DNA from 2 places in the Streptacidiphilus sp. PAMC 29251 genome. Region 2 is predicted to be linked to the other one. Evidence: riboswitches for the same ligand, from Rfam matches in the RefSeq annotation. Region 2 holds a riboswitch; the other holds the start of a gene.
What was found. A riboswitch is a leader RNA that binds a small molecule or an ion and turns the genes downstream of it on or off. The one in region 2 is predicted to bind thiamine pyrophosphate.
Positions count from the first base shown of each region.

Region 1: linked by a shared signal. The riboswitch ahead of thiO (glycine oxidase ThiO) and the one ahead of ACXKR8_RS26445 (purine-cytosine permease family protein) in region 2 are both predicted to bind thiamine pyrophosphate.

Region 1 is NZ_CM135725.2:2,795,777-2,806,052, forward strand. Features, by position in the region: gene metF (methylenetetrahydrofolate reductase [NAD(P)H]) at 11-931, opposite strand; gene ACXKR8_RS13055 (polyprenyl synthetase family protein) at 1,095-2,216, shown strand; gene thiE (thiamine phosphate synthase) at 2,232-2,909, opposite strand; gene ACXKR8_RS13065 (Rv2175c family DNA-binding protein) at 2,906-3,271, opposite strand; partial or broken gene ACXKR8_RS13070 (NAD(P)/FAD-dependent oxidoreductase) at 3,311-4,544, opposite strand; TPP riboswitch at 4,593-4,678, shown strand; gene thiO (glycine oxidase ThiO) at 4,688-5,923, shown strand; gene thiS (sulfur carrier protein ThiS) at 5,920-6,141, shown strand; gene ACXKR8_RS13085 (thiazole synthase) at 6,151-6,945, shown strand; gene pknB (Stk1 family PASTA domain-containing Ser/Thr kinase) at 7,058-9,019, shown strand; gene ACXKR8_RS13095 (nitroreductase family protein) at 9,056-9,760, shown strand; gene ACXKR8_RS13100 (GNAT family N-acetyltransferase) at 9,767-10,276, opposite strand, start outside.
Region 2 is NZ_CM135725.2:5,588,657-5,598,932, reverse strand. Features, by position in the region: tRNA gene ACXKR8_RS26455 (tRNA-Ser) at 175-262, opposite strand; gene ACXKR8_RS26450 (S1C family serine protease) at 469-2,199, opposite strand; TPP riboswitch at 2,574-2,687, shown strand; gene ACXKR8_RS26445 (purine-cytosine permease family protein) at 2,682-4,058, shown strand; gene ACXKR8_RS26440 (glycerophosphodiester phosphodiesterase) at 4,166-4,981, shown strand; gene ACXKR8_RS26435 (ATP-binding protein) at 5,255-5,815, shown strand; gene ACXKR8_RS26430 (DUF5926 family protein) at 5,969-6,955, shown strand; gene ACXKR8_RS26425 (bifunctional DNA primase/polymerase) at 7,181-7,837, opposite strand; gene ACXKR8_RS26420 (glycosyltransferase) at 8,242-9,024, shown strand; gene ACXKR8_RS26415 (PP2C family protein-serine/threonine phosphatase) at 9,294-10,276, shown strand, end outside.

The DNA.
Region 1 (10,276 bases), 2.8 Mb from region 2:
GGTACTCGGCTCAGGCCGGGCGCTGGTGCAGTCCCAGGTTCCGGTAGATCTCGGTGGTGACGGTGGAGAAGTTCATCGTCATGAAGTGCAGTCCGGGAGTATCCTCCGCGATCAGCCGGCGGCACATCTCGGTCGCGTGCTCGATCCCGAGCGCCCGGACCGCCTTGGGGTCGTCCTCGACCGCGAGCATCCGCTCCGCCAGCGCGGCCGGGAAGACGGCGGTGCTGAGGTCGGGGATGCGGCGCAGCGAGCGGATCGTGGTGACCGGCATGATCTCCGGGATGATCGGCGTCGCGCACCCGGCCGCCGCGACCCGGTCGCGGAACCGCAGGTAGTCGTCCACGTCGAAGAACATCTGGGTGATCGCGTAGTCGGCGCCGGCCCGGCACTTGTCGACGAAGTGCCGGATGTCGCTGTCCCAGTCCGGCGAGCGCGGGTGCATCTCGGGGAAGGCCGCGACGCCGACGCAGAAGTCGCCGGAGTCCTTGATCAGATGCACCAGGTCGGCCGCGTACTCCACACCGCCGGGGTGCTTCACCCAGGGGCCCAGCGGGTCGCCCGGCGGGTCGCCGCGCAGCGCCAGGACGTTGCGGACGCCCTGGTCCGCGTAGTGGCCCAGGATGTTGCGCAGCTCGGCGACGCTGTGGTCGACCGCGGTGAGGTGGGCGACCGGGGTGAGCGTCGTCTCCTGGGTGATCCGGCCGGTGATGTTGACGGTACGGCCGCGGGTGGAGCCGCCGGCGCCGTAGGTCACCGAGACGAAGGTCGGCGACAGTGCCTCCAGCTGCCGGATCGCCTTCCACAGCCCGACCTCGGCCTCCGCCGAGCGCGGCGGCATGAACTCGAAGGAGTAGGAGCGGCTGCCCCGCGCGAGGAGTTCGCGGATCGAGAGTGCTCCGTCGCTGCGGGTGCTGGAGGTACCGAAGGCCATAAAGCGAGATTATCCGCGACGCGCACGGTTTCAGAAATGTCCGTCCGCCCACTGGTACCGCCCCCGCCACCGCGCCGACCTGGCGTTCTGCCGGGGGCTGCGCACCGGTCCCAGGGACCTCCCGCGTTACGCTGGCTGCCCCTGCACTGCTCGGAGCCCGCCGGTGTCCCTCACCTTCCCCCCGTCCCCCCTCGACGTCGCCCGCAGGCCGGGCAGCCCCGTCGACGAGGAACGGCTGCGTTCCCGGGTGGACGCGGCGCTGGCCCGGTTCCTGGACCGCCAGGACGCGGTGCTCGCGGCGATCTCGCCGGAGCTGGCCCCGGTCGCCGAGGCGGTGCGGGAGCTGGTGCGGGGCGGCAAGCGGCTGCGCCCGGCGTTCTGCTACTGGGGCTGGCGCGGGGCCGGCGGCGGGGCCGCCGACGAGGGCGCGGTCACCGCCTGTGCGGCGCTGGAGCTGCTGCAGGCCGCCGCGCTGGTGCACGACGACCTGATCGACCGCAGCGACACCCGGCGCGGGCTGCCGTCCGTGCACCGGCGCTTCGAGTCGCTGCACGCCCGGCAGGGCTGGCGCGGCGACGGCGCGCAGTACGGGGCGGCCAGCGCGGTGCTGCTCGGGGATCTGCTGCTGGTCTGGTGCGACGAGCTGGTCTGGGACTGCGGTCTCGACCTGGCCGCGGTCCGCCGGGCCAAACCGCTGTTCGACCTGATGCGGACCGAGGTGATGGCCGGCCAGTACCTGGACCTGCTGGAGCCTGCCTCCGCGGCCGCCGACGGGGCGATCGAGCGGGCCCGGACGGTGATCCACTTCAAGGCGGCGAAGTACACGGTCGAGCGCCCGCTCCAGATCGGCGGCCTGCTGGCCGCTGCGGAACCGGCCCTGACCAGCGCCTACGCGGCGTTCGGGCTGCCGCTGGGCGAGGCGTTCCAGCTGCGCGACGACCTGCTCGGCGTCTACGGCGACCCGGTCCTGACCGGCAAGCCGGCCGGGGACGACCTGCGCGAGGGCAAGCGGACCCTGCTGGTGGCCGAGGCCCTGGCGCACTGCGGCAGCGCCGACGCCCGGCTGCTGGACGAACTGCTGGGCGCCCCCGACCTGGACCAGCCGCGGCTGGAGCTGCTGCGCGGAGCGATCACCCGCAGCGGCGCGCCGGACCGGGTCGAGGCCAGGATCACCCGCCTGCTGACGGAGGCCCTCACCGCCCTGGACGCCGCCCCCCTGGCCGACCCCAAGGCCCGCCGGGTCCTCCGCAGCCTCGCCGACGCGGCAACGGCCCGGCGGTACTAGCGCAGTTGCCCGGGTTCAGTCGCGTTCGCGGACGCGGCGGGACAGGTCGACCGCGGCGGCGTGCGGGTCGGCTGCTGCGGTGAGGGCGCGGACGACCACGATGCGGCGGGCGCCGGCGTCCAGGACCTGGTCCAGGTTGCCCGGGTCGATGCCGCCGATGGCGAAGAAGGGGCGGTCCGGTGCCAGCTGCGGCTGCTGCTTGGCGGCGTACTCGACCAGGCCGAGGCCCGGCGCGTGCCGACCCGGCTTGGTCGGGGTGGGCCAGACCGGGCCGGTGCAGAAGTAGTCGGCACCGGGTTCCACCAGCGCCGCGTCCACCTCCGCCTCGGCGTGGCAGGAGCGGCCGATCAGCACGTCGGGGCCGAGCACGGCGCGGGCGGCGGCGACCGGCAGGTCGTCCTGGCCCAGGTGCAGCACGTCGGAACCGGCGGCGTGGGCTACGTCGGCGCGGTCGTTCACCGCGAGCAGCCGGCCGTGCCGGCGGCAGGCGTCGGCGAAGACCTCCAGCGCCGCCAGCTCGTGCCGGGCCTCCAGGCCCTTGTCCCGCAGCTGGACGATGTCCACCCCGCCGGCCAGCACCGCGTCCAGGAACTCGGCCAGGTCGCCCTGCTCCCGGCGCGCGTCGGTGCAGAGGTAGAGCCGGGCCCCGGCCAGGGCCTCCCGCGCGGCGGCACCGCCCACCGAGCCGCTCACAGGGCCATCGCCTGCGCCCGGCGCTTGACCTCCGTGCCGCGGTTCTCGTTGAGGGCCTGCGCGGGGGTGCCGGGCAGCGAGGGGTCGTCGGTGAACAGCCACTCCAGCATCTCCTCGTCGGAGAAGCCGCTGTCGCGGAGCAGGGTCACCAGGCCGGTGATGCCCTTGACGGTGCCGCGCTCGCCGATGAAGGCGGCCGGGACCATCAGGGCGTTGTTCTCACCGCGGCGGACGGCGAGGATCGTGCCGTCGTCGACGAGACGGCGGACCTTCGTCACGATCAGGCCCCACTGCTCGGCGATCTCGGGGACGTTCATCCAGGCGGGAATCAGGGCGTCAATTTTGGGATCAATCTGGCTCACACCCCCAAGCCTGCCATCCCGGACCGCTCCCGCGCACCATCAGGCCCGGACGGCGGCCTTCAGCGGCACCGCGGGATCGGCCGCGCGGGACCGGTCCAGCGGCGTTCCGCGCTCGATCAGCCGCCGTCCCTGGGCCAGGTCGCGGGGCTGGTCCACGGCGAGCAGCGCCACCGGGACGTCCCCGCGCAGCCACAGCACGCCCCAGCCGCCGTCGCCGCCGGGGTCGCCGCGCCAGAGCAGCTCGTCGCCGGGGCCGTGGTGGCCCGCGTACTGGACCATCCGACCGAACTGCTCGGACCAGAAGTAGGGCACCGGGTCGTACACCAGGTCGCCCTCGGGGCCGCCGCTGCTCAGGGCGTTGGCCGCGGCCACCCTGGCCCCCTTCAGTGCGTTGTCCCAGTGGTGCACGGTCAGCCGGGCGCCGTAGCGGGCGGACGGGAAGGAGGCGCAGTCGCCGACCGCGAAACACCCCGTCCGCGGAGGCGCGCAGCGCGGAGTCGGCCGCCACCGCGCCGCGGTCGTCCAGGTCGATGCCGGAGCCGGCCAGCCAGCCGGTGTCCGGGCGGGCGCCGATGCCGACCACCACGGCGTCGGCGTCCAGCTCAGTGCCGTCGGTGAGCAGCACCGCGCTGCCGCCGACCCCTTCGAGCCGCTGCTCGGAGTCCACGATCCCGCCGACGGCGGTGCTGGTCCGCAGGTCCACCCCAGCCTCGGCGTACCAGCGCCGCATCAGCGCGCCGACCTCGGCGGGCAGTGCTCCGGCCAGCGGTTCCGGGGCCGCCTCGACCACGGTGACCTCGCAGTCGAGGGTCCTGGCCGCGGTCGCGGCCTCGGCGCCGATCCAGCCGGCGCCGACCACCACCAGCCGCGCGCCCGGGCGCAGCGCGGCCCTGAGCGCGACCGCGTCGTCGTGGGTGCGCAGCAGATGGGCAGCGGCGGGCTGCCCCGGCAGGGCGATCGCCCGGGCCCCGGTGGCCAGCACCAGCCGGTCGTACGCCAGCTCGCCGGCGTCGGTCAGCAGCCGGCGGCGGTCCAGGTCAAGGCCGGTGGCGGTCCGGTCGAGCAGCAGGTCGATGCCGAGGCCGCCGTAGTCCACTTCGAGCCGGGAGTTCTCGGCTTTTCCGAGCAGGACGTCCTTGGACAGCGGCGGCCGGTCGTACGGGAGGTGCGCCTCCGCGCCGACCAGGGCCAGCCCGCCCTGGTACCCGTGCCCGCGCAGGGCCATCGCCGTCTGCACTCCGGCCATCCCGGCCCCCACCACCACGATCTGCATCCCGTCACTGTACGGGCGCGGACCCCGACTAGAGTGGACCGGACAACCCGCGGGAGCCCGGCGTACCGGGCTGAGAGGGAGGCACTCGGCCTCCGACCGTCCGAACCTGATCCGGGTCATGCCGGCGAAGGGAGCGCGCCGCAGTGCCACGTGCCCATGGAACCGACTCCCATCAAACCGAACGGGCCAGCGATGTGCTGGTCGTCGGCGGCGGCGTGATCGGTCTCGCCACCGCCTGGCGCGCCGCCCAGCGCGGCCTCACCGTCACCGTCCTCGACCCGGACCCGGGCCGGGGCGCCAACCAGGTCGCCGCCGGGATGCTCGCCCCGGTGACCGAGCTGCAGTACGGCGAGGAGGAGCTGCTGCGGCTCGGCATCGCCTCCAACCGGCGCTACGCCGCCTTCGCCGCCGAGCTGGAGGCGCTGACCGGGCTGTCCACCGGCTACCGCGCCTGCGGAACGCTGGCCGTGGCGCTGGACGCCGACGACCGGGCCGAGCTGCGCGAGGTGCATGCCTTCCAGCAGCGGCTGGGCCTGACGGCGGAGTGGCTGACCGGCCGCGAGTGCCGTCGGCTGGAGCCGATGCTGGCCCCGTCCGTGCGCGGCGGCCTGCTGGTGGCCGGGGACCACCAGGTGGACGGACGGCGGCTGGGCGCGGCGCTGCTGGCGGCCTGCCTCGGGGCCGGCGTGCGGATCCACCGCTCCCGGGCCGCCCGGATCGAGCTGACCCCGGCGGCGGACCGGGTCACCGGCGCGCTGGCCGAGGACGGCACCGCGCTCGGCGCCGGGCAGACCGTGCTCGCGGCCGGCAGCTGGTCCGGCGCGATCCCCGGCCTCCCGGCCGCGGCGCAGCTGCCGGTGCGGCCGGTCAAGGGCCAGATCCTGCGGCTGCGGATGACCACCACCGCGGGCGCCCCGCTGCCCGGCGGACCCTTCCTGTCCCGCAATCTGCGCGCGGTGGTCCGCGGCACGCACCTCTACCTGGTCCCGCGCGAGGACGGCGAGCTGGTCGTCGGCGCGACCATGGAGGAGCAGGGCTACGACACCACCGTCACCGCCGGCGGGGTGTACGAGCTGCTCCGGGACGCGCACGAGCTGATGCCCGGGATCACCGAGCTGCCGCTGGTCGAGACCGGTTCCGGGCTGCGGCCCGGCACCCCCGACAACGCGCCGCTGCTCGGCCCGACCGCGCTGCCCGGGCTGGTCGCCGCGACCGGGCACCACCGCAACGGGGTGCTGCTCACCCCGGTCACCGCCGACGCCATCGCCGACTATCTGACCACCGGTCAACTCCCGCCCGAAGCCGCCGCGTTCACCCCGGCCCGGTTCACCACGGCCGGCCGCAACCCCGTTCCTGCCGTCCCGGAGGCCTCCCGATGACCACCCCGATGACCACCCTGTCCATCCGTGTCAACGGCGCCCCCCGCGACATCGCCCCCGGCACCACCCTCGCCGAGGTCGTCGCCGAGCTCAGCGCCGCGCCCTCGGGCGTGGCCGCCGCCGTCAACGAGTCGGTGGTGCCGCGCGGCGCCTGGCCGGCCACCCCGCTCGCCGCCGACGACCGGGTCGAGATCCTCACCGCCGTCCAGGGAGGCTGAGCACGCGTCATGTCCGACGACACCCTCACCATCGCCGACCGCAGCTTCAGCTCCCGACTGATCATGGGCACCGGCGGCGCGCCCAGCCTGGAGGTGCTGGAGCAGGCGCTGCAGCTGTCCGGGACCGAGCTGACCACCGTCGCCATGCGCCGGATCAACCCCTCCGCCCGCGGCTCCGTCCTGGAGGTGCTGCGGCGCAACGACATCCAGGTGCTGCCCAACACCGCCGGCTGCTTCACCGCGGGCGAGGCCGTGCTCACCGCCCGGCTGGCCCGCGAGGCGCTGGGCACCACCTGGATCAAGCTCGAAGTGGTCGCCGACGAGCGCACCCTGCTGCCCGACCCGATCGAACTGCTGGACGCCGCCGAGACCCTGGTCGACGACGGCTTCACCGTCCTCCCCTACACCAACGACGACCCGGTGCTGGCCCGGAAGCTGGAGGACGTGGGCTGCGCGGCGGTGATGCCGCTGGGCTCCCCGATCGGCTCCGGGATGGGCATCCGCAACCCGCACAACTTCCAGCTGATCGTGGAGCGGGCCGGCGTCCCGGTGATCCTGGACGCGGGCGCCGGCACCGCCTCGGACGCGGCGCTGGCGATGGAGCTGGGCTGCGCCGCGGTGATGCTGGCCACCGCCGTCACCCGGGCCCGGGAGCCGGCGCTGATGGCGGAGGCGATGCGGCACGCCGTCGAGGCCGGCCGGCTGGCCTTCCGGGCCGGCCGCATCCCGCGCCGCTTCCACGCCGAGGCGTCCTCGCCGATGGCGGGCCGGGCCGAGTTCGACCCGGAGGCCCCGGCGTTCTAGGCCGGGGCCGGAGAGCAGGACGCCGGCCGCGCGGCCCGGTTCGTAGCGGTACGGCAACAACTGCGCTGTCGGTACGCCCGGAGCCGCCACAAAGGCCCGTAAACTCCGTGGGATGGACACCACGCTGCACGACCCACTCCTCGGGCGGATGCTCGACGCCCGCTACCGGGTCGAGCAGCGCATCGCCGTCGGCGGCATGGCCACCGTCTACCGGGGCCTCGACACCCGGCTGGACCGGGTGGTCGCGCTGAAGGTGATGCACCCCGGGCTGGCCGGCGATCCCGAGTTCACCGCCCGCTTCATCCGCGAGGCCAAGGCGGTGGCCCGACTGGCGCACCCCAACGTGGTCAACGTCTACGACCAGGGCGCCGACGGCGACGCGGTGTTCCTGGCGATGGAGTACGTGCCCGGCTGGACCCTGCGCGACCTGATGCGGGACCGGGGCGCGCTGACGCCGCGTACGGTGCTGGACATCCTGGAGCCGATCCTGGCCGGTCTCGGCGCGGCCCACCGGGCCGGTCTGGTGCACCGGGACGTGAAGCCGGAGAACGTGCTGCTGACCGAGGACGGCCGGGTCAAGGTCACCGACTTCGGGCTGGTCCGGGCGGTCAGCGGGGAGAGCTCGGTCACCACCGGGCAGGTGATGGGCACGGTCTCCTACCTCGCCCCGGAGCAGATCGAGCAGGGCGCGACCGACCCGCGCACCGATGTCTACGCCTGCGGCATCCTGATGTTCGAGATGCTGACCGGCCGCAAGCCGTACACCGGCGAGAGCCCGATGCAGGTCATCTACCAGCACCTCAGCACGGACGTGCCGGCGCCTTCGACGCTGGTCCCGGGCCTGGCCGGGCAGTTGGACGCGATAGTGACCGCCGCCGCGGCGCGGGACGCCGCCCGCCGACCGGCCGACGCGGCCGAGCTGCTGGCCGTGCTGCAGCACGTCCGGCGCGAGCTGACCCCGGCCCAGCTGGACGCCGACCCCGGCCTCCCCGCCCCGCTCCCGCCGTACCCCGGCACGCCGCCCCCGGTGGAGCACACCAGCATCATGCAGCAGCTGCCGCCGGACCTGGTGATGCCCCGGCACGCCCAGCCGGTGGACCCGGGCCCGCGGCAGCCGCGGGCGAACCGCCGTCCGCAGCGGCAGCGGCGGCGCCGCGGCTGGGTGCTGCCGGTGTCGGTGCTGCTCGCGGTCGCCCTGATCGTCGGCGGCGCGGGCTGGGCCTGGAACGGCCTCTACATGCAGCTGCCGAGCGTGCTCGGCCAGAGCCGGGACACCGCGGTGAAGACGCTGCAGGACGACGGCCTGACGGTCAGGGTCCAGCAGGACTTCAGCAGCACCGTGGCCAAGGACCTGGTGATCAGCAGCGACCCGGCGGTGGGGACCAGGATCCGCAAGGACTCCACGGTGACCCTGGACGTGTCCAAGGGCCCCAACCGGCCCGCCGTCCCGAGCCTGGCCGGGCTGTCGCAGTCGGACGCCGAGCAGGCGGTCAAGGACGCCGGCCTGGCCGTGGGGCAGTTGTCCAAGGAGGGCAGCGACAGCGTCGCCAAGGGCGACGTGATCCGCAGCAGCCCGGCCGCGGGCAGCAAGCAGCAGCCGAACACCCCGATCGACCTGGTCATCAGCTCAGGACCGGCTCCGGTGGACCTGCCGAACGTGGTCGGCGAGTCGGTCGACGACGCCACCGCGGACCTGACCGACGCCCACTTCAAGGTCGTGGTCAGCCCGGACCAGGTGTACTCGAACGACGCGGACCCCGGCGAGGTGGCCGCGATGAGCCCGGACGGCGGTTCGGCGACCCCGGGCACGACGGTGACGCTGACCGTGTCCAAGGGCAAGCAGATGGTGGACGTGCCGGACGTGACCGGGCTGACCGAGAAGGACGCCAGGAAGCAGCTGACCGGCGCGGGCTTCAAGGTCCAGGTGGTCAAGCTCAATCCCTTCGGCAACCCGACCGTGAGCATCGAGAGCCCCAACGGGAAACCAGCAGGCCGCCAAGGGCAGTACGGTCACCATCACCCTGTTCTGACCGGACCGGGGCCACCCGCTCGGCCAAACCGGGGCACCCGCTGACAGAGCGGCAGAAGACGCTCCGTAAACTCCTGGCGCATGACCTCACCTGTCGCAGCCGACCTCTTCGACACCATGGCGACCATGCGGGCCATGCGCCGGCTCAGCGCCGAGCCGGTGCCGGACGAGCTGCTGGAACGTCTCGTCCAGGCCGCCGTGTACGGGCCGAGCGCGTCCAACGCCCAGGACTACCAGTACGTCCTGGTCACCGACAGAACGGTGATGACGACCCTGGCGCCGCTGTGGGCCCGCTGCGTGGACGCCTACATGGCCTCGGTCGGCCGGAGCACCCCCTCGGCGATGGACGACGCCGCGTACGAGCGGATGTGCGCCGCGATGGAGCACCAGAAGGACCACTTCGCGGACACCCCGGCGCTGGTCATCCCCTGCTACCGGTCCCCCAAGGTCAACGCCGACCTGGACGGGCTGCGCAGCATGGTCTCCACCCTGGGCACGGCCGGCCTCGGCCGGCTGGCCACCCGCGGCGGCCGGATCAGCCTGCTGGCGGAGGCGTCCAGCGTCTACCCGGGCGTGCAGAACCTGTTGCTGGCGGCGCGGCACCTCGGCCTGGGGGCGAATCTGACGATCTGGCACATGATGCTGGAACGGGAGTGGAAGGCCACCCTGGGCATCCCCTCGGACGTGCACACCTTCGCGGTGATCCCGATCGGCTGGCCGCTGGAGGCCTTCGGCCCGGTCCGCCGCCGCCCGCTGGCCGAGGTGCTGCACCGCAACCACTGGTGAGCCCGGTCACTCCTCTGCTTTGAGCAGCCGCTGCACCACGCTCACCCCGGACTCGGCCGGCGCCGCGTTGCGTTCCGGGTCCGGCTTCCGCGACACCACGGTGAAGCCGAGCCGCTGCGGCACCGCGCCGCTGGCCTTGTTGGCCTCGTCGTGGTGGACCTCCACACGGGTCACCCCGGGCAGTTGGAACGCCGCCGCGACCAGCGCGGCGGCGGCCATGGTGACCAGCCCCCGGCCGGACCGGGCCGGGTGGATCCAGTAGCCGATCTCCATCCCGCCGGGCCCGATCCGGCGCATCAGGCTGCACGCCCCGACCGGCTGCCCGTCGGTGGTGATCGCGTAGGTGTAGGCCGTGCCGGAGTCCCAGTCCTGCTGGGACCGCCGCAGGTGCTCCAGCGTGGTCTGCCGGGTGTGCACGGCGGCCCAGGGCATCCACGGCCGCAGGTGGTCCAGGGACTCCCCGATGATCCGGTCGAGCAGATCCACTTCCTCCAGCAGCCAGCGCCGCAGCACGAC
Region 2 (10,276 bases):
AAACCGGGCAGCGGCCGGCACCGTTAGGTCCGCGACCAGCCCGGATCCAGTCCCCGCATAGTCCCCGCACACTGGATCAACGCGGCACGAATTGAACGCCCATGGGATGGAAATCGAAAAGGATGGGTATCGGAATTCATCCGAGACCCACCCCGACCTGCGTGTTCTGATCTGCGGAGAGCGAGGGATTCGAACCCTCGGTACGGGGTTACCGCACGACAGTTTTCAAGACTGTTCCCTTAGGCCGCTCGGGCAGCTCTCCTTGCGCGGGTGGTGAGATCCGCGCTCAGGGATCTTCTCATGAGTCGGGGGCTGTTGGGGAAGCAATTGGCCCCGTACGGCGGTGGTGCCGGGTGACGTACGGGGCCGGGCGCTGCGGTGGGGCGGGTGGAGCGGCGCTGCGGTGGGACGGGGTGGTGCTGCCCTGCGGTGGGCGGGTGCCGTCCGGGCCGCCTACTCGCCCCGGCCCTACTGGTCGCCCACGCGGGAGCCCAGGGTGACGCTGGTGGTGTGGGGCTTGCCGTCGCGGGTGTAGGTGACGGTGACGACGTCGCCGGGGTGGTGCGACCAGATCTCGCTGACCAGCGTCGGACCGCTGTCGATCTGGACGCCGCCGAGCTCGGTGATGATGTCGCCGGCCTTGAGGCCGGCCTTGTCGGCGGGGCCGCCGGGGGTGATCGCCGGGGTGCCCTGGACCGGGGCGGTGGCGATCTTGGCGCCGGCGCCCTGGTAGGTGTCGTCGCGCAGCACACCGATGATCGGGTAGGTCGGCTTGCCGGTCTTGATCAGCTGCTGGGCGACCCAACTGGCCTGGTTGATCGGGATCGCGAAGCCCAGGCCGATGCTGCCGGACTGGGCACCGGTGTCGCTGTTCTGCCCGGTCGACTGGATCGCCGAGTCGATGCCGATGACCTGCCCGGAGGCGTTCATCAACGGACCGCCGGAGTTGCCCGGGTTGATCGAGGCGTCGGTCTGCAGCGCGTTCATGTACGAGGTCTGCGCGCCGGTCTCGTCGCCGGAGGCGACCGGGCGGTTCTTGGCGCTGATGATGCCGGAGGTGACCGTCCCGGACAGGCCGAACGGGGCGCCGATGGCGATCGTGGTGTCGCCCACCGCGACCGCGTCGGAGTTGCCGAGGGCCAGCGGCACCAGCGGCTTCTTCGGCGTTCCGTCGATCTTGATCACCGCGACGTCGTAGCCGGAGGCGCGGCCGACGATGGTCGCCGGGTAGCTGGTGCCGTCGGAGAACTTCACCGACAGCTTGCCGCCGTTGTCCGAGGGGGCGACCACGTGGTTGTTGGTGAGGATGTGGCCGGCCGTGTCGAAGACGAAGCCGGTTCCGGTGCCGGACTCCTGCGAGTTGCTCGCCGAGATGGTCACCACGCTGGGCAGCGCCTTCGCCGCGATGCCGGCGATGCTGTTGGGCGACCGGCTGAGCGCCTTGGGGTCGGGGCTGGAGGACACGCTGGTGGTGCCGTTGGAGCTGTTGTGGGTCTCCACCGCGGCCCCGATGCCGCCGCCGATGCCGCCCGCGACCAGCGCGGTCACGGCGAGCAGCGCCAGCAGACCGCCGCGGCGCTTCTTGCGCGGCGGCGTGGTGCCGTAGGGGCCGTACGGGCCCTCGCCCGGCGTGGGGTAGGCCGCAGCCGGGTATCCGCCGTACGGCGGCGGGGGCTGGTTCGGGGGCTGCTCGCCACCGTAGGCCGGGGGCTGCTCGGCGGAGCCGTAGGCCGGGGGCTGCTGCGGGTACACCGGAGCGTCCGCCGGGAAGGCCGGAGGCTGGGGCTGCGACTGGGCTGAGGGCTGCGACTTGGCATAGGGCTGCTCGGGGTGCGCGGCCTGGACCGGGGCCGGCGGGAAGGCGGGAGCCTCCGGGACGGCGGGTGTGCCGGCCGCGGCACCTGCGGCAACCGGCAGCTGGGCGGTCGGCGCCTGAGCGGAAGGCTGCTCGGCATAGGGCTGCTGAGCGGAAGGCTGCTCGGCGAAGGACTGCTGAGCGGACGGCTGCTGGACGGACGGCGGCGGGAAACCCGCGAGCGTCGGGTCGACCGGCGGTGAGACCGGCTGGACGACGGTGTCGTCCGCGGCGTCAGTCGGCACGGCGCGCTCCTGCGCGTAGGGGGACGGCCCCGCGGCTTCCCCGTCGGCGGGAGCGGGCTGCTGCGACCCGGCGTACCCGCCCTCGTGCTCGGTACTCACGAATGACCTCCTCCTGAGGGACTTTCGTCCCAAGCATTGCCCACCCGTTGTCAGGGCATCGTAAGGGTCAGCCATGGGCTATTTCCCCTGACCGCATCTATAGCGCATGCATGTGAGAGCTTCCTTAGGCACCCCACAGCTACGCTCATCCGCGCCTCAGCCCAGTTTCATTCAAGGCCCCGGGCAGGACCCGGGCAGGACCCGGGCAGGACCCGGACAACCCGACCCCCGAGCTGCCGCCGCCGGAGCTTCGTCCAGGCAGCGCCGGAGCTTCGTCCAAGGCGACGCCGGGGCTCCGCCCGCCGGCCGGGGCTTCGTCCAAGCTGCGGACGGAGCCCTTGGCCCGCTGGTGGGGAGGCCCTACCATGACGATCGAACACATACGCGGGAGCTTGGACCATTCCAGGCTGAGAGGGCGCCGAACGGGGCGCCGACCGCTTGAACCTGACCGGGTAATGCCGGCGTAGGGAGCTGAGAGCGTCGTGACGTCCGTTTCATCTTCCCCTCCCCCTGTCCTCGAACAGGGACCCTCCGATGTTCGGGCCGAAGCCCCGCTCACCCTCGACACCAGGCCGCCGCGCGCCCTCGGCTTCCGGGACCAGGCCGCGTTCTGGACCAATCTCGGCGTCAGCCTGATCGGCTTTCAGAGCGCGGCGACCGTCCTGGTGGTCAACGGGAAGAACCTCTCCATCCCGGCCGCGCTGACCGCGGTCGTGGTCGGCACGGTGATCGGCTCGCTGATGCTGGGCATCGCCGCGGTGATCGGCACCCGGGCCGGTGCGCCGGCGATGGCGATCCTGCGCGGCCTGTTCGGCACCCGGCTCTCCTACCTCCCGACGGTGCTCAACATCGTCCAGTGCCTGGGCTGGGGCGTGTTCGAGCTGACCGTGATCGCGATGGGCGCCAACGCGCTCTTCGACGGCGGCCCGCACTGGCTGTACGTGCTGGCCGCCGGGGCGCTGACCACCGCGATGACGATCCGTCCGCTGGGCTCCATCGCCGTGCTGCGCAAGTACGTGGCGGTCGCGGTCGGCATCGCCATGCTGTTCTTCACGGTGGAGCTGCTGCGCCGCGGCGTGCCCGCGCCCAAGGACGGCAGCTGGTCCGGCTTCCTGCCGGCCGTGGACTCGGTGATCGCGGTCTCCATCTCCTTCGTGCCGCTGGCCGCCGACTACACCCGGCACGCGAAGAGCACCCGCAGCTCCTTCTGGGGCGCGTTCAGCGGCTACACCCTCTCCCAGGTCTGGTGCTACCTGGTCGGGCTGATCGCGCTGCTCCAGGTGGGCGGCGACGCCGACAAGATCTTCACCACCTTTATGGGGATCACCGCGGGCTGGCTGTTCTTCGCCGTGCTGGTGCTGCGGGAGGCGGACCAGTCCTTCGCCAACGTCTACTCGACGGCCATGTCGGTGCAGAACCTCTTCCCGAGGGTCGACCGCCGGATCCTGACCGTCGGCCTGGGCGCGCTGGTCACCGGGCTGGCACTGCTGGTCACCGACTTCAGCGGGTACGAGGCGTTCCTCGGCCTGATCGGGGCGGTGTTCGTGCCGCTGTCGGCGGTCCTGGCGGTGGACTTCTTCTTCGGCGCGGGGAAGCGGGAGGGAGGCTGGGATCTCAGCGAGGACGCGCCTACCCGCTGGCTGACGCTGGTGCCCTGGGCGGTGGGCTTCGTGGTCTATCAGCTGATCTACCCGGCCGAGCTGACCGGCTGGGCGAGCTGGTGGCCGACGTTCTGGGCCCATGCGCAGCACGCGCTGCACTTCCAGCCGCAGGTGTGGACCTCGGCGTCGCTGTTCTCCTTCGCCGTCCCCGCGCTGCTCACCTGGGCGCTGACCCCGCTGCTCCGCAAGGGTCACTGACCCCGGCCGTCGAACAGGGCCACTGAGCAGGGTCGTTAACCGGACACCTGGCCACTGTTCACCTGGGACAGCCGGGGTCCGGGCCGCGGACGATTTATCGTGGTGCCGTGTCCAACGTTCGACTCACCCCGGTTGTCCTTCCCAACCGCCAGGCCACACGTGTCGTCGCCCATCGGGGCGCCTCCGGCACCTTCGCCGAGCACACCCTCGCGGCCTACAAGCTGGCCATCGACCAGGGCGCCGACGCCCTCGAGTGCGATGTCCGGCTCACCGCCGACGGCCATCTGGTCTGTGTGCACGACCGGACGGTCGACCGGACCTCCAACGGCCGGGGGGTGGTGTCGACGCTGGAGCTGGCCCAGCTGTCCGAACTGGATTTCGGTTCCTGGAAGGGCGACCCGGTCGACTGGGCCGACGAGGAGCACACCGCCGTACTCACCCTGGAGCGGCTGCTGGAGCTGGCCACCAGCTCCGGCCGACGGGTCGAGCTCGCCATCGAGACCAAGCACCCCACCCGTTACGCGGGCCTCGTGGAGCGCAAACTCCTCGAACTGCTGCACCGATTCGATCTGGTCACCCCCAGCACCGGCGAGCGCTCCCCGGTCCGGATCATGAGCTTCTCCCAGCTCTCGCTGCGCCGGGTGCGCGAGCTGGCGCCCGCCGTCCCCACCGTCTACCTGACCGAACGGGTACCCCTGCGCTTCCGGGACGGCAGCCTCCCCTACGGGGCCAGGATCGCCGGCCCGGGCATCACGCTGGTCCGGGAGAACCCCGGGTACGTGGCCGCGCTGCACCGCGCCGGGCACCGGGTGCACGTCTGGACGGTGGACCGTCCCGAGGACGTGGAGCTGTGCCTGCGGCTGGGCGTGGAGGCCATCATCACCAATCATCCGCGCCAGGTACTTGACCAGCTGGGGCGTTAGTACCCACGATACGAAGTCCGGGAGAGCGCGATCTGACCGAGGCCCGGCGGGCGTACGCGGGCGCACCGGAATGGCTGGAATATCCCCCGGATCGCCATTCTTCACCACCCTTGATAAACCCTCAGTGACGGCCTGGCTACGCTTAGTGAAATGAGTGCCGAGGGTTCGATTTGTTGTGCCAAGAAGGCTGGTTGCGGTCCTTCTATTCTCGTTTCCGCTGTGCTCGCACCGGGCATTCACATCCTGGTTGACAGCTGAGGAGGAGGTCCGGGGGTGGCGCTGGTGGTAGCGCGAGATGTGCCGACTTCTTCGGCGACCATGGCCGTGCCGCATGGTCCGGAATGCGTGAGCGCCGCACGGCGGCGGCTGCGCAAGGACCTCGCCGGTCAGCAGGTACCCGATGTCGTCATCGACGACGCCGTCCTCATACTCTCCGAGCTCCTGAGCAACGCGTGCCGGCATGCCCGGCCGCTGGAACCGGTGCAGCTGCCGGTGCCGGTACTCGAGCTGGTGCAGGTGCCGGAGCAGCAGGACCACGATCCCGACGACCCGGACGGCCGCGACGACGGGCGGGTGGTCGTCGGCTGGGAGCTGCACAGCGACGGGCTGCTCACGGTCGAGGTCACCGACGGCGGCGGCCCGACCCGTCCCAGGCGCGGCAGCCCTTCGCTCACCGCGCGCGGCGGCCGGGGTCTCGGCATCGTCGGACAGCTGGCGAGCGACTGGGGCGTCAGGGACGCACCGGGCGAGGTGACGGTCTGGGCGGTGCTGCCGGTACGGGCCCGGCACGCCCGGCGCGGCGAGACCGAGCACTCGGCGACGAGCGCGGTCTGAACCTTGCGGGGTCCGAAACCGTCACCGGAGCCGCACCGGGCACCCGGCTGACGCCGGGACACCGGCGCGGCCGCGGTCGTCCGCGACGGCGGCTGAGCACCACTAGGCTCGGGGCGGAAAGTTGTGAGCCGCCCCACCGGGAGAATCCGCACCATGGCCAAGAAGCCCGCGAAGAAGGCGCCCGTGCGCGCCCAGTCCACCGCTGCCGCCACCGGGGAGATCCCGGTCGTCGGCGCGCGCGAAGCGTGCCCCTGCGGTTCGGGCCGCCGCTACAAGGCCTGCCACGGTCGCGAGGCCTCGCACGCGGTGCAGGAACTGGTGCAGCGTCCGTTCGAGGGACTGGCCGGCGAGGGCGACTGGGTCGCGCTGCGCGAGCTGGTCCCGGCCGCGACGGTGCCGCTGACGCTGACCGCCGAGGCCCTGGCCGGCGCCACCGGCGAGGTTCCCTCGGTGACCCTGGCGACGGTGCTGCCGATGGCCTGGCCGGCCCTGCGCCGCCAGGACGGCAGCGTGCTGCTCGGCCTGCAGACCCAGAGCTCCTCCGGCGACATCAGCCGGGACCTGGCCGACGCCCTGGTGCAGGCGCTCGCGGCCGAGCCGGGCACGCCCGTCCCGCCGCGCCGTCCGGCGCCCGGAACCCCGCGGCTGCAGGAGCTGCTGGACACCTCGGCGGCGTTCGAGCCGACCGTGCACACCGGCTTCGAGTACTGGCTGGAGGACTCGGAGGCGGCCACCGGCGAGGTCGCCGCCTCGCTGGAGGCCGCCAACGCCGAGGTCATCCCGACCGTCCGGCTGACCTCGGTGGACACCGCCTACTGGTGCTCGGTGCCGGACCGGAACCACCTGCGCTGGGTGATGCCGCACGCCGAGGAGCCGCTGCTGGACGCGCTGGCGCGGCTGGCCGCGGCCGACGAGGCCGGCCTGGGCGAGGGCACCAAGCTGGTCGGCTCCTTCCGTGCGCACGGGCTGACCGTGCCGGTGTGGGACCTCCCCTCGGAGATGACCGCGGACGACTGCGAGAAGCCGGCCGCGGCCTTCGTCGAGCGGCTGGCCGGCGCGCTGGCGCAGGACGCGCCCCTCAGCGCGGACGAGCGCCGGGCGCGCGCGGGCCTGGTGAACCGTCAGGTCACGCTGGGCTGACCGGCCTTTCCTGACCGTTCGTTTTCGGTCAGGCACATTCCGTGACAGAGCGCAGTGATGTGTGTCACAAATGCCTCTACTGAGGGGTATTCCCCGCCTTCCGCGGGCCCGGGGGAATTTGCTTGCGCGGGAAAACTTGTTACGGTTTAAACAGCTCAGTCGCTGGTGCATCCCCCGTCGCCAGCGGCTGAGCCTTCATTTTTTATGCGCTCATCAGCAGCCCGGTCAGTAGGCCAGTCGTTCGCCGTCCGGGGTGGCGGCGCTCGCCGCGACCAGGGCGCTCATCAGCTGGCCCACCCCCGGCAGCCAGGGCGCCGCTGATCCCTCGTCAGCCTCGTCAGGCTCGGGCTCGCGGACCCAGCGCACCCCGCCGGTCCCGGTCCTGGACGGCGGCAGCACCGCGTAGCCGCCGGTGCCGTGGTAGCGCAGGCTGGTCGGCACCCACTCCTGGGCGATCAGCAGTTCGGCCAACTCCTGCATCGTGTACGGCGCCACCAGCAGCACATACCTGGTCGGCGTCGCGATCACCGGACCGGTTCTGATCCGCAGGGTGTCGAAGTACTCCAGCACCAGCACCCCGGCCGCCGCGGGCAGGCTCACCGCCGACACCCGCCCGCCGGTGGCGAGCAGCACCGGCGCGTCCGGGCGCCGCCCCCACCACCAGCGCACCATCCGCGGATCGGTGGTCGCGGCGAGCAGCGACGGCTCGTACGGATGCGCCCCGGGCGTGGGGCAGTCGGGACGTGGGCAATCGCAGCCGTCCCGGCCGGCGGCGGCGCCGGGCAGCACCGGCCAGTCCCAGTCGACGGCGCAGGTCAGCGCCGTCGCCAGCAGCAGCGGACGCTCCCGGCGGCGGAGGAATGCAGTGAGGACCCCGCGCATGAGCACTCGTTCCTTTCCGTGAGCCAGTCAAGGATCGGTACGTGATCTCGCGCAAAAAGAAGCGCACCACGCCCGACGCGCGTTTGGAACCTGGCGAGGGGGTGGCGCAGGGTGGCGATTGAACCGCCATCCGTACCAGGCTTGTACCCCGGAAGCTGGTCACTGCCCCAGGAATTTCTGCGTGGTCTCCCGCGTCACCCGTCGAGCGTCACCCATCGTCAGGATCGACGCAGCAGAACGGGTTCCGGTTCCACCGTTCGGGTCGTCCCGGGCCGTTGGCCGTGACCGTTCGTGCCGTCGGCCGTGACCGTTCAGGCCGTTGGCCGTGACCAGCCGGGCAGTTGCACCCGTTGGCATGTCCGGAACGGCCCGCACCGGGGCGTCGGTACTCGTACGATCCGGGGATGGATGCGCAGCAGGAACCGGCACGCAACGGGGCGGCCGGTCAGGACGAACCACCACCACTGGAACCACTGGCGGCCGTGGCCGCCACGGCTGCTGACGCGCCGTCGGCCGTCGCGGTGGTGATCCCGGCCCACAACGAGGCCTCCCGGATCGCGCTGACCGTGCTCGCCGCGCGCCGGCTGCCGGGGGTGGACCTGGTGATCGTGGTGGACGCGGCCTCGACCGACTCGACGGCGCGGGTCGCCGAGGAGTCGGGGGCGGTGGTGGTCCGACTCGGGACCAAGGTCGGCCGGACCGCGGCGCTGCTGCGCGGGATCAGCCAGGTCGCCGACGTCGACCTGGCCGGAGCCGCGCCCAGACACCTGCTGCTGCTCGACGCCGACCTGCAGCAGAGCGCTGCCGAGGCGGTCCGGCTGCTGGATCCGGTGCGCACCGGAACGGCCGATCTGGTCCTGGCCGGGGCCGAACCGGCCGAGGCCGCGGCGGTACGGGGCGCGGCCCGGTTCGCACGCCGGGGCATCGAGCGCGCGACCGGCTTCGCCGCCACCCGTCCGCTCGCCGCGGAACTGTGTCTGACCAGGGCCGCCTTCACCGCCGCCGAGCCGCTGTCGGAGGGCTCGGGGGCCGGCCCCGGTCTGATCATCGACCTGCTGCGGAAGGGGTTCCGGGTGCAGGAGGTCGCCGTCCCCTGGGACCACCGGGCCAGCCGCCGGGGGCTCAGCGCCCGGCTGCGGGAAGCCCGCAGACGCCGCGAGGTGCGCCGGGCGCTGGCTTCGCGCTGACCGGGCGTCAGCCATGACCCGAAAAACGAACAGACGGCCGATCACATTCGGTAACGTTTTTGGGCTGGGGAATCGGGCAATGACACCAATCATCCGACAGCCCGCAGTTCTGGACATCACCCGATCGGTATGTGTAGAAGTGAGTCATTAATTGCCGTATGGCATGACATGGGGGTGCAGGATGACTAATCCCAGACAAACGACACCATCATCCCCGACTGCCTACCGCTCACTCTGCGTTACCCCATTCGGTGCGAAGGGCGTACGACATGGCTGAGTCACCCTCCCCCCGCGCCAGCCAGACCCTCGGCGGCCAGACCCTCGACGGCCAAGGCCCCGACGGGCAGACCCTTGATGGCCAAGGCCTCGGCGGCCAGACCCTCGACGGTCAGGGCCTCGGCGAGCCGCCCCTCGGGTTCCCGAGCCCGGCCGCCCCGCCGCAGCCGGCGGCCAGGCGCAGCGCGGCGCCGGCCACGGAGGCCGAGCCGCCCGCCGAGCCGATCGCCGACCCGCTGACCGACCTCACCCTGCTCTACGAGCTGACCGAACGCCTCACCGCCGCCGCCGACCTGGACGAGGCGCTGCACGGAGTGCTGCAGGCCGGGGCCGCCATCCTCGGCGCCCAGCGCGGCATGCTGCTGCTCACCTCGAACGCCGACCCGCACACCCGCCACACCAGCCGGCCCTCGGCCACCTTCGGCACCGTCGACTCCCCCGGCATCACCGTCGGCTTCGGCCTGGACCGGCCCGCGCTGGGCGCGCTGGAGACCGTGCCGCGCGACAGCGGCCCGTACGCCGGACTGCTGCACGGCGAGGCCTCGGTGCTCAACCCGGGCCCGCTCGCGGTCGGCGCCGCACACACCACCGGTGAAGCAGGCAGCACCGACGGCGTCGGCGGGCGCTTCCGGGAGGTCGCCGCGCACCTCGGCATCGGCGCCTCCTACGCCCTCCCGCTGACCACCCCGGACTCCGGCGGTGAGCCCTTCGGAGCCGCCGTCTGGTTCTACGACGCCCCGACCGCGCCCAGCGAGCACGCGCAGCGGCTGGCCGGCCTCTACTGCTCCGCCGCGTCCCGGCTGATCACCAAGGAGATCGAGCGGGACCGGCTCCGCCGCACCGCCGACACCCTGCGCCGCGGGCTGCTCCCGGACCGGCTCCCCCGGGTGCCCGGGCTCCGGCTCGCCGCCCGCTGCCTGCCCGCCGGGCTCGACCTCTCCGCGGGCAGCGACTGGTACGACGCGCTCTCGCTCCC